DNA from 2 places in the Sutcliffiella sp. FSL R7-0096 genome. Region 1 is predicted to be linked to the other one. Evidence: riboswitches for the same ligand, from Rfam matches in the RefSeq annotation. Region 1 holds a riboswitch; the other holds the start of a gene.
What was found. A riboswitch is a leader RNA that binds a small molecule or an ion and turns the genes downstream of it on or off. The one in region 1 is predicted to bind S-adenosylmethionine.

Region 1 (3,414 bases):
GCAGTTTCTGTTGATCTAATAAACGGATAGATGTATCCATCCATTCGACAGATAGTGGAAGGCCAGTTGTAACAGTCATAAGTCATTTAATCTCCTTTAAAACATTTTCAAATAAAGATTCTATCTCTTTCGTGTTCTTGAAATTTCCTGCCTCCAAGACTAGTAATCTTCCAAGCTCCAGCGACTTTTGCTTGATTAGAATACGCTTGGCGAAAGGTTGGACGGTGTCGAGGTCTGCTACATGGGCCAATCCGATGGTGCGTCTGATAACTTCACATCCTGCAAAACCGATCGCCTCCGCATAAACTTTTTTTAGTACATAATCCAGATACCCTGGAGTTGTGGTGAACTGCTCCACGCTGGACGTTTTCCACAGGTCGGAGAAAATAGAGGTGAAAGTCTCCCAAACTTGGTGTAGATGAGCCGTAATATCGCCTCTCTCTTCGTCTGTTCTAGTGATGGCTTGCAGTAAAATGTTCGCAAAGAATTGACCAACATCAAAGCCGATAGGTCCAAAATAAGCAAACTCCGGATCAATTACCTTAGTATCGATTTCGTTGGCGAAAATGCTTCCGGTATGAAGGTCTCCATGAAGAAGCGCTTCCCCATTCGTTAGAAATTTGAATTTCAGTTTCGCGACTTCAAGTTTCAGGGTTTCATCCTTCCAAATTTCTTCCACTGCACCTAGAAGTTCCGGCTCATAACTGTTTGTCTCACTATCAAAGAAAGGATCTGTGAACACAAGGTCTTCAGTAATCTTACAAAGTTCCGGGTTGGAAAATTGCTGTTGCAGAGTCTTTTTTTCCTGTTGGTTCAAACCGAAATCTGAAGTATAGAATAACGTTTTAGCCAAGTATTCCCCAATGTGTTTGGAAATGAGGGGATAGTCCTTGCCATGAATAAAACCGTTTCTTGCGATGTCTAGATGCGAAAGGTCTTCCATGATCGTAATGGCCAATGCTTCGTTTGTATAATACACTTTCGGAACAAGGTTAGGGACAAGTGTCGCAGCATTCTTCAAGTAGTTCCCTTCGATTGTGGCACGATGCAAGGTGAGAGGCCAGCTTTCTCCAACAACTTTGGCATAAGGTAGTGCCTGTTTGATAATAATCCCTGTATTGTTTTCATCTCTGATATGAAAAACAAGGTTCAAGTTCCCATCACCTATCTCTTGACAGTGAAGAAGTGCTCCTTCCTTGAAAAATTCAAGGTCCTTTGCCAACGACACGGCTGTAGCTTCAGTTAATGGTTCATAGTTTGTAGTTGCAGTAATCGTCATATTTTTTACCCCCGAGTCATCATTTATCGTAAAATTTAGATCGGGGCGTTTATTTCAAAAATAAAAGCCCCTTTCCATAAGAAAGAGGCTTGAAGCATCAACTTCTCCCCTCTTATCTGCCAGAAGTCACTTCTGCTGGAATTAGCACCGTGCCTTATGAACGATTACGTTCGGCGTCAATTAAATGTAACGCCCTGTCTCACAACAGTATTACGGTCGGTTGCTGGGTTTCATCGGGCCAAATCCCTCCACCTGCTCTTGATAAGAGATCGCAACAATATATATTGCGAATGTATTTAATTGTGTGAAAATTATTGCTTGTTGAAAATAATAACAAGGTGTTTAGATGGATGTCAACCATTTTTTTAAAAAGGCTTTTTCTCAATTTGTTGCTTTTTATTAGCAAAAGTCTGCAAATGGACTTTGTAGCGTTTCTTAATCTGTATATGCATGTAGTATTACAGCAGGGAAAAGAGCACGACAATAAGGAATATTATTGTTGGTTAAAATATACAAAAAGCAACAAAGTTACGAGAAAAGGCTTTAACAAACAGGAATCTGATTATTTTGAAGAATTAAGTTGAATTGTATGAATTGTTTGGTTAAAACCTTGAAAAAATGATGGGCACCTGCTATTATTAAACTATTATTTTTGTTCGTGAATATGGAAAGTCAGAAACAAGTTTTCGTCTTGAAATGTTTGAAAGAGCAAGAATAGTAATATTTACGTGGGTAAACCACAAGGAGGAACAAACATGTTACAAGGTAAAGTAAAATGGTTCAACGCAGAAAAAGGTTTTGGATTCATCGAAGTTGAAGGTCAAGACGACGTATTCGTACACTTCTCCGCAATCCAAGGCGAAGGTTTCAAAACTCTAGAAGAAGGTCAAGAAGTTTCTTTCGAAATCGTTGAAGGTGCTCGTGGACCTCAAGCTGCTAACGTTACAAAATAATGCTAGCCAAATAGAAAAGGACTCCATCCCGGAGTCCTTTTTGTTTTGAAAGAATAAGAGAATTTTATAATACAGATGATTTCCGTTCCAGGCGCTTCGCTTCCCTGCGGGCGGTCCGTGAGCCTCCTCACAACGCTTCAGGGTTCTAACCTGTCCCTTCCTCCCGCGGGCGTCTGCGCGCCTTCCACTCCAATCAACATAATGACTTCATTTACTTAAGGCTGTGTAAAAAAAACTCTAACTGAGCTATTTGAAAAAGTTCTAACATTACGTTTTGTAATTTTCAGCTATGGATTGGAGCTAATGGCGAAGACTCCAGCACCGTCCCGCGGAAAGGAACAGCGGTGTATTATTAAACCGCTAAATTAATAGTATTGTGGTCTTCTATCTTCAAAGATCGGGATTCTTTTCCTTACTTCCTCCACTTTAGCCAAATCAATTTCAGCAGTAATAATCTCTTCTCTTTCTCCTGCTTCTGCCAAAACTTCCCCCCAAGGATCAATAATCATGGAGTGTCCTGCAAAAGCATTCTTCGGATCTGCGCCTGAACGGTTACAAGCGATTACATAACACTGGTTCTCAATGGCCCGGGCGATAAGAAGGGTACGCCAATGGTCAACCCTTGCCAAAGGCCATTCTGCAACAACAAAGATTGCTTTTGCATCTTTTGTAGTATGGGCACGGATCCACTCAGGAAACCGTATATCATAGCAAATGAAGCCAGCACATGTTTCTCCGTCAAGCTCAAACATTCCATCTGTCTTTCCTGGCTGGAGGAAGTGATGCTCGTCCATCAATCGAAAAAGGTGCAATTTGCTATATTCTCCGGCAACTTCTCCATCTTTGTTGACCGTAATCATCGTGTTATAAATCCCTTTGTTTGTTTTTTTGGCGACAGAACCACCCACAATGTGAGCGTTCAGCTCTTTTGCCGCAGATTTAAGGAACTTGGTTGTAACAAAACCGCCAGAATCTGCAATCTTATCAAGGCGTCCGAGATCATAGCCTGTAGACCAAAGTTCAGGTAATACGATGATATCAGGTCGATCATTGCCTGCCACTGTCAACAGTTCACAAGCTTTTTCTATATTTGCTTCGGGATCTCCGAAGGCTATATCAAATTGAATACAAGCTATTTTCCATTTCATAAGTTTATCCCCCCGTTGAAAAAATACTTTACAA
Region 2 (3,414 bases), 1.1 Mb from region 1:
CCACACAACGAGCAGCTGTACGACAATGTCCTTCTTCAAAACCGAACGCCCTTGCTTCACAAAGCCGATTCCGATAATCGAAGACGTTGTGATCTGTGTCAGGGGCACCGGGATTCCAAACACTGAGGCCACCGTAACAATCCCGGCTCCAGTGCCCGAAATCACGCACCCTTCCTCCAACCGTAGCTTGGTAATCTTCTTTCCGTTCGTTTCCATGACGCGCTGGCCGAGCAATAGTGCGCCAAGTGCAACAAACAATCCTCCCCAGAGAATTCCTTGTCCGGTGCTCATGATGCCTGCCCCGACAAGAGGTCCCACCGCATTAGCTACATTGTTCATCCCTGCCGAGAATGCCTCGAACACCCCCATCACCACGACAAGCACCGACAATATCGGAACGGCCCGGGATGATTTAACCCACCGATCTATCACTCTATGTTTCAGCACCCAGGTGGCCCCGATTGCAAGCAAGAATGCAAGGACAGGGGTCAAAAGCCAGAACGAAACAATCCAGGCGAGCTTTCCGACAAAGACAGATTGATAGACGATTCCGGCACCGACGACTGCACCGACCGTCACTTCACTCGTGGAAAGCGGGATGCCAAACACATTCGCTAAAAATAAAGATAGAGCCGCAGATGCAATCACAATCAGTGCAATGGCAACGGTAAAGGTGCTTTGCGGCACAATCCCACTTCCCATCGTCTTGACGACCTCGCCCCCGCCAAGCCATGCCCCAAAGAATACCGCAATCCCGCACAGAACCAAGGCAAGATTTCTTTTGACAACTCCTGATCCATAGGCGATACCCATGGATGCCGCCGCACCGCTCGCCCCTATATTCATGGCGAAAAATAGACCAACGATGACGGCCATCGTAACTAACATGCTTTTTCCTCCTTCACTTCCCAGACAACCTTAGTTTGTATGCAGTCCGCACTCCGTCTTGCCACTCCCCGCCCAACGGCCAGCGCGGGAATCTCCGGCTGCGCCGACTGCCTGTGTACAGGGAAAGCAGCCGATGCTTGGATATCCTTGGTCATGGAGCTCGTTATAAGGAAGCCTCCTGATACGGATGTGATCCCAAACATCCTCCCATGTCCAATGGATGAGCGGACAGATTTTAATATTTTTGAACTTATCATCACGATTCAGGAAGTTTGTGTTGGCCCGGGTTGGTGACTGCTCCCTTCTGAGACCGGATATCCATGCCTTCCTTGGCGTGAGCGCTTCTTTTAGCGGTTCCACCTTGCGAATGTGGCAGCAGAGGCTAGGATCTCTTTTCCAAAGGGCCGTGCCATGCGCTGATGCTTGTTCTTCCAAGGTTAGCGCTGGCTTCCTTTTTTCGATTTGCAATTCCGGGAATCTACTTTCTATCTGTTCAATGACCTTATAGGTTTCCGGAAAATGCAGATCTGTATCTAAAAACACAATATGGGCATCCGGTTTTACTCTTTGAATCAGGTCGATCAGGACCACCGCCTCGGCCCCAAAGCTTGAGGCATAGATGATATCATCTGATGAATAGGCCTGATAAGCCCATTCCAAGACGGCATTTGCGCCTTTTGAAGGATCATGTACCTCAAAGTCTGTTGATATCTCCTTCCAACTTTCATACGTTATTTTCTGGTTCATCTTCTTGTTGCTCCTTTCTTTCCCAACGAAAAAAGGCAGCCCCTTTACATATGTGCTTGTGCATGCGAGCTAAGCATCATGTAAAAAGACCGCCTCCAGTTTGTCTGGTCAGCGCTTATTTGATTTTTAAAATGTCATTAAACACGTTGGTGATTTACGCAACGGGTTACGCTTTCCTGGGGGCGCTTGTGGAGCCTCCTCGGCAAGCCTGCGGGGTCTCCACTAAGCGCTACCTCCCGAAGGAGTCTTCGCCCTTTGCTCCAATCACCAACTGTATTCTGGCAATATTTATTTTTTCTGAAGGCGAACCTTCTCATTTTTTTCTATCTGAATGACTTTTCCATCCTGTACGACAAGGGTGATAGATCCAAATTTGATTGATTGCAGCATCCTTTCCAAGTGAGTTACAACATCATCCCATTCCGATTGTGCCAGTTGGCTCGCCTCCATTTCACCAAATAAAAAACGCCTCTTCCATTATGGAAAGGCGCATTGTATGTATCCTGCACCTTATCTTCCAAAATGGGTATCCATTTTGCTGGAATTGGCACCTTGCTGTTCGCAGGTTGCCGGGCTTCAACGGGCCAGTCCCTCAGCCGCTCTAGATAAGCGTTTCATTTGTGTTGTTTTTAATAAAATTAATCCTACCATACTTATATGAATTGTCAACAATGATATTGACAGTTTTTTTGGATTTTTTCGATTTTAGGAAGTTGGTCCTATCCAACTCCGTTTATTTACCGATTTTTTTAAGCTTCGTTCCATCTTTCACCAGCACGGCTTGATACATCTTTCCAGCTTTTGTTTCAAACATAACTCCTTGGATGGTTTCCTCTATTTTTTCATAGGTAATAATATCTCGTTTTGTCAGGCCGTTAGAATCAAAGGTCACTTTTCCTTCCAGCTTTAACTGGCCGTTACCAATCTCATCCGCCAACTCAATTTCATGGTCAAGCATACGCTCCTCAATCCAACCTGCAAGTAAAGGCTCCAACGTTTTTTCATTTATTTTTAGATTTTCACTATATGTAAGAATCATGGAGTAGCGGACATATTGAACCGTCCCATACTCATTTTCCCCCATCCCAAGCGAGAGGGACGAGATATCCATTACTGGGTCCGCTTCCTTTTGTGTTTCTAAACTGCAAGCCGTCAACAGGTATAACAAACAGAATAAAGCCCCTATTTTCTTCAAGCTACTTCCCCCTTTACACCCCGTACTTCTTCTTAAACCTTAACATATTTTTCCTTGTCTACGTTATAGGAAAATAAAAATGGTGCTAGAATCCCATGTTTGGGGGTCTGGCACCATTTTAGAATGTATTTCTATTGGCATTTAGCCATTTCGATTTCTTTACGCTTTTCAGCTACTATTACATCTAAATGACGGTATAGGTTAACGAACTCGCCCGGAAGCAGTCCACCGTATTCTCCATCCAGGTTAAGTTGCATTTTTTCGTGCGTGTTTACTTTTACCCGATTGGCTTTGGTGTAGATGACAAGCGGATCCTTCACATGCTCGCCGCGAAGCGCCAATGAGGCAATCCGGATAAAGTCGGCGATGTTTGCCTTTTTAAGGATGATCATGTCAAACATGCCGTCATTCATGCAGGAATCAGGTGCGAGTTTCTCGAATCCTCCAACCGAATTGGAAAGTGAAACGAGGAAAAGCATGATTTCGCCTTCGAAAATCTTCCCGTCGTATTCAATCGTTACGTTTGTTGGACGAATGGAAGGAAGCATCTCGATCCCCTTGAGGTAGTAGGCAAGCTGTCCCAG

Region 2: linked by a shared signal. The riboswitch ahead of MKY77_RS02945 (YezD family protein) and the one ahead of mtnK (S-methyl-5-thioribose kinase) in region 1 are both predicted to bind S-adenosylmethionine.

Annotation. Positions count from the first base shown of each region.
Region 1 is NZ_CP152003.1:1,644,673-1,648,086, forward strand. It holds gene mtnA (S-methyl-5-thioribose-1-phosphate isomerase) at 1-79, opposite strand, end outside; gene mtnK (S-methyl-5-thioribose kinase) at 83-1,279, opposite strand; SAM riboswitch class I at 1,389-1,547, opposite strand; gene cspD (cold-shock protein CspD) at 2,035-2,232, shown strand; gene MKY77_RS08390 (carbon-nitrogen family hydrolase) at 2,598-3,380, opposite strand.
Region 2 is NZ_CP152003.1:545,873-549,286, reverse strand. It holds gene MKY77_RS02955 (inorganic phosphate transporter) at 1-888, opposite strand, end outside; gene MKY77_RS02950 (phosphoadenylyl-sulfate reductase) at 919-1,635, opposite strand; gene MKY77_RS02945 (YezD family protein) at 1,924-2,085, opposite strand; SAM riboswitch class I at 2,143-2,247, opposite strand; gene MKY77_RS02940 (hypothetical protein) at 2,369-2,830, opposite strand; gene MKY77_RS02935 (diacylglycerol kinase) at 2,962-3,414, opposite strand, start outside.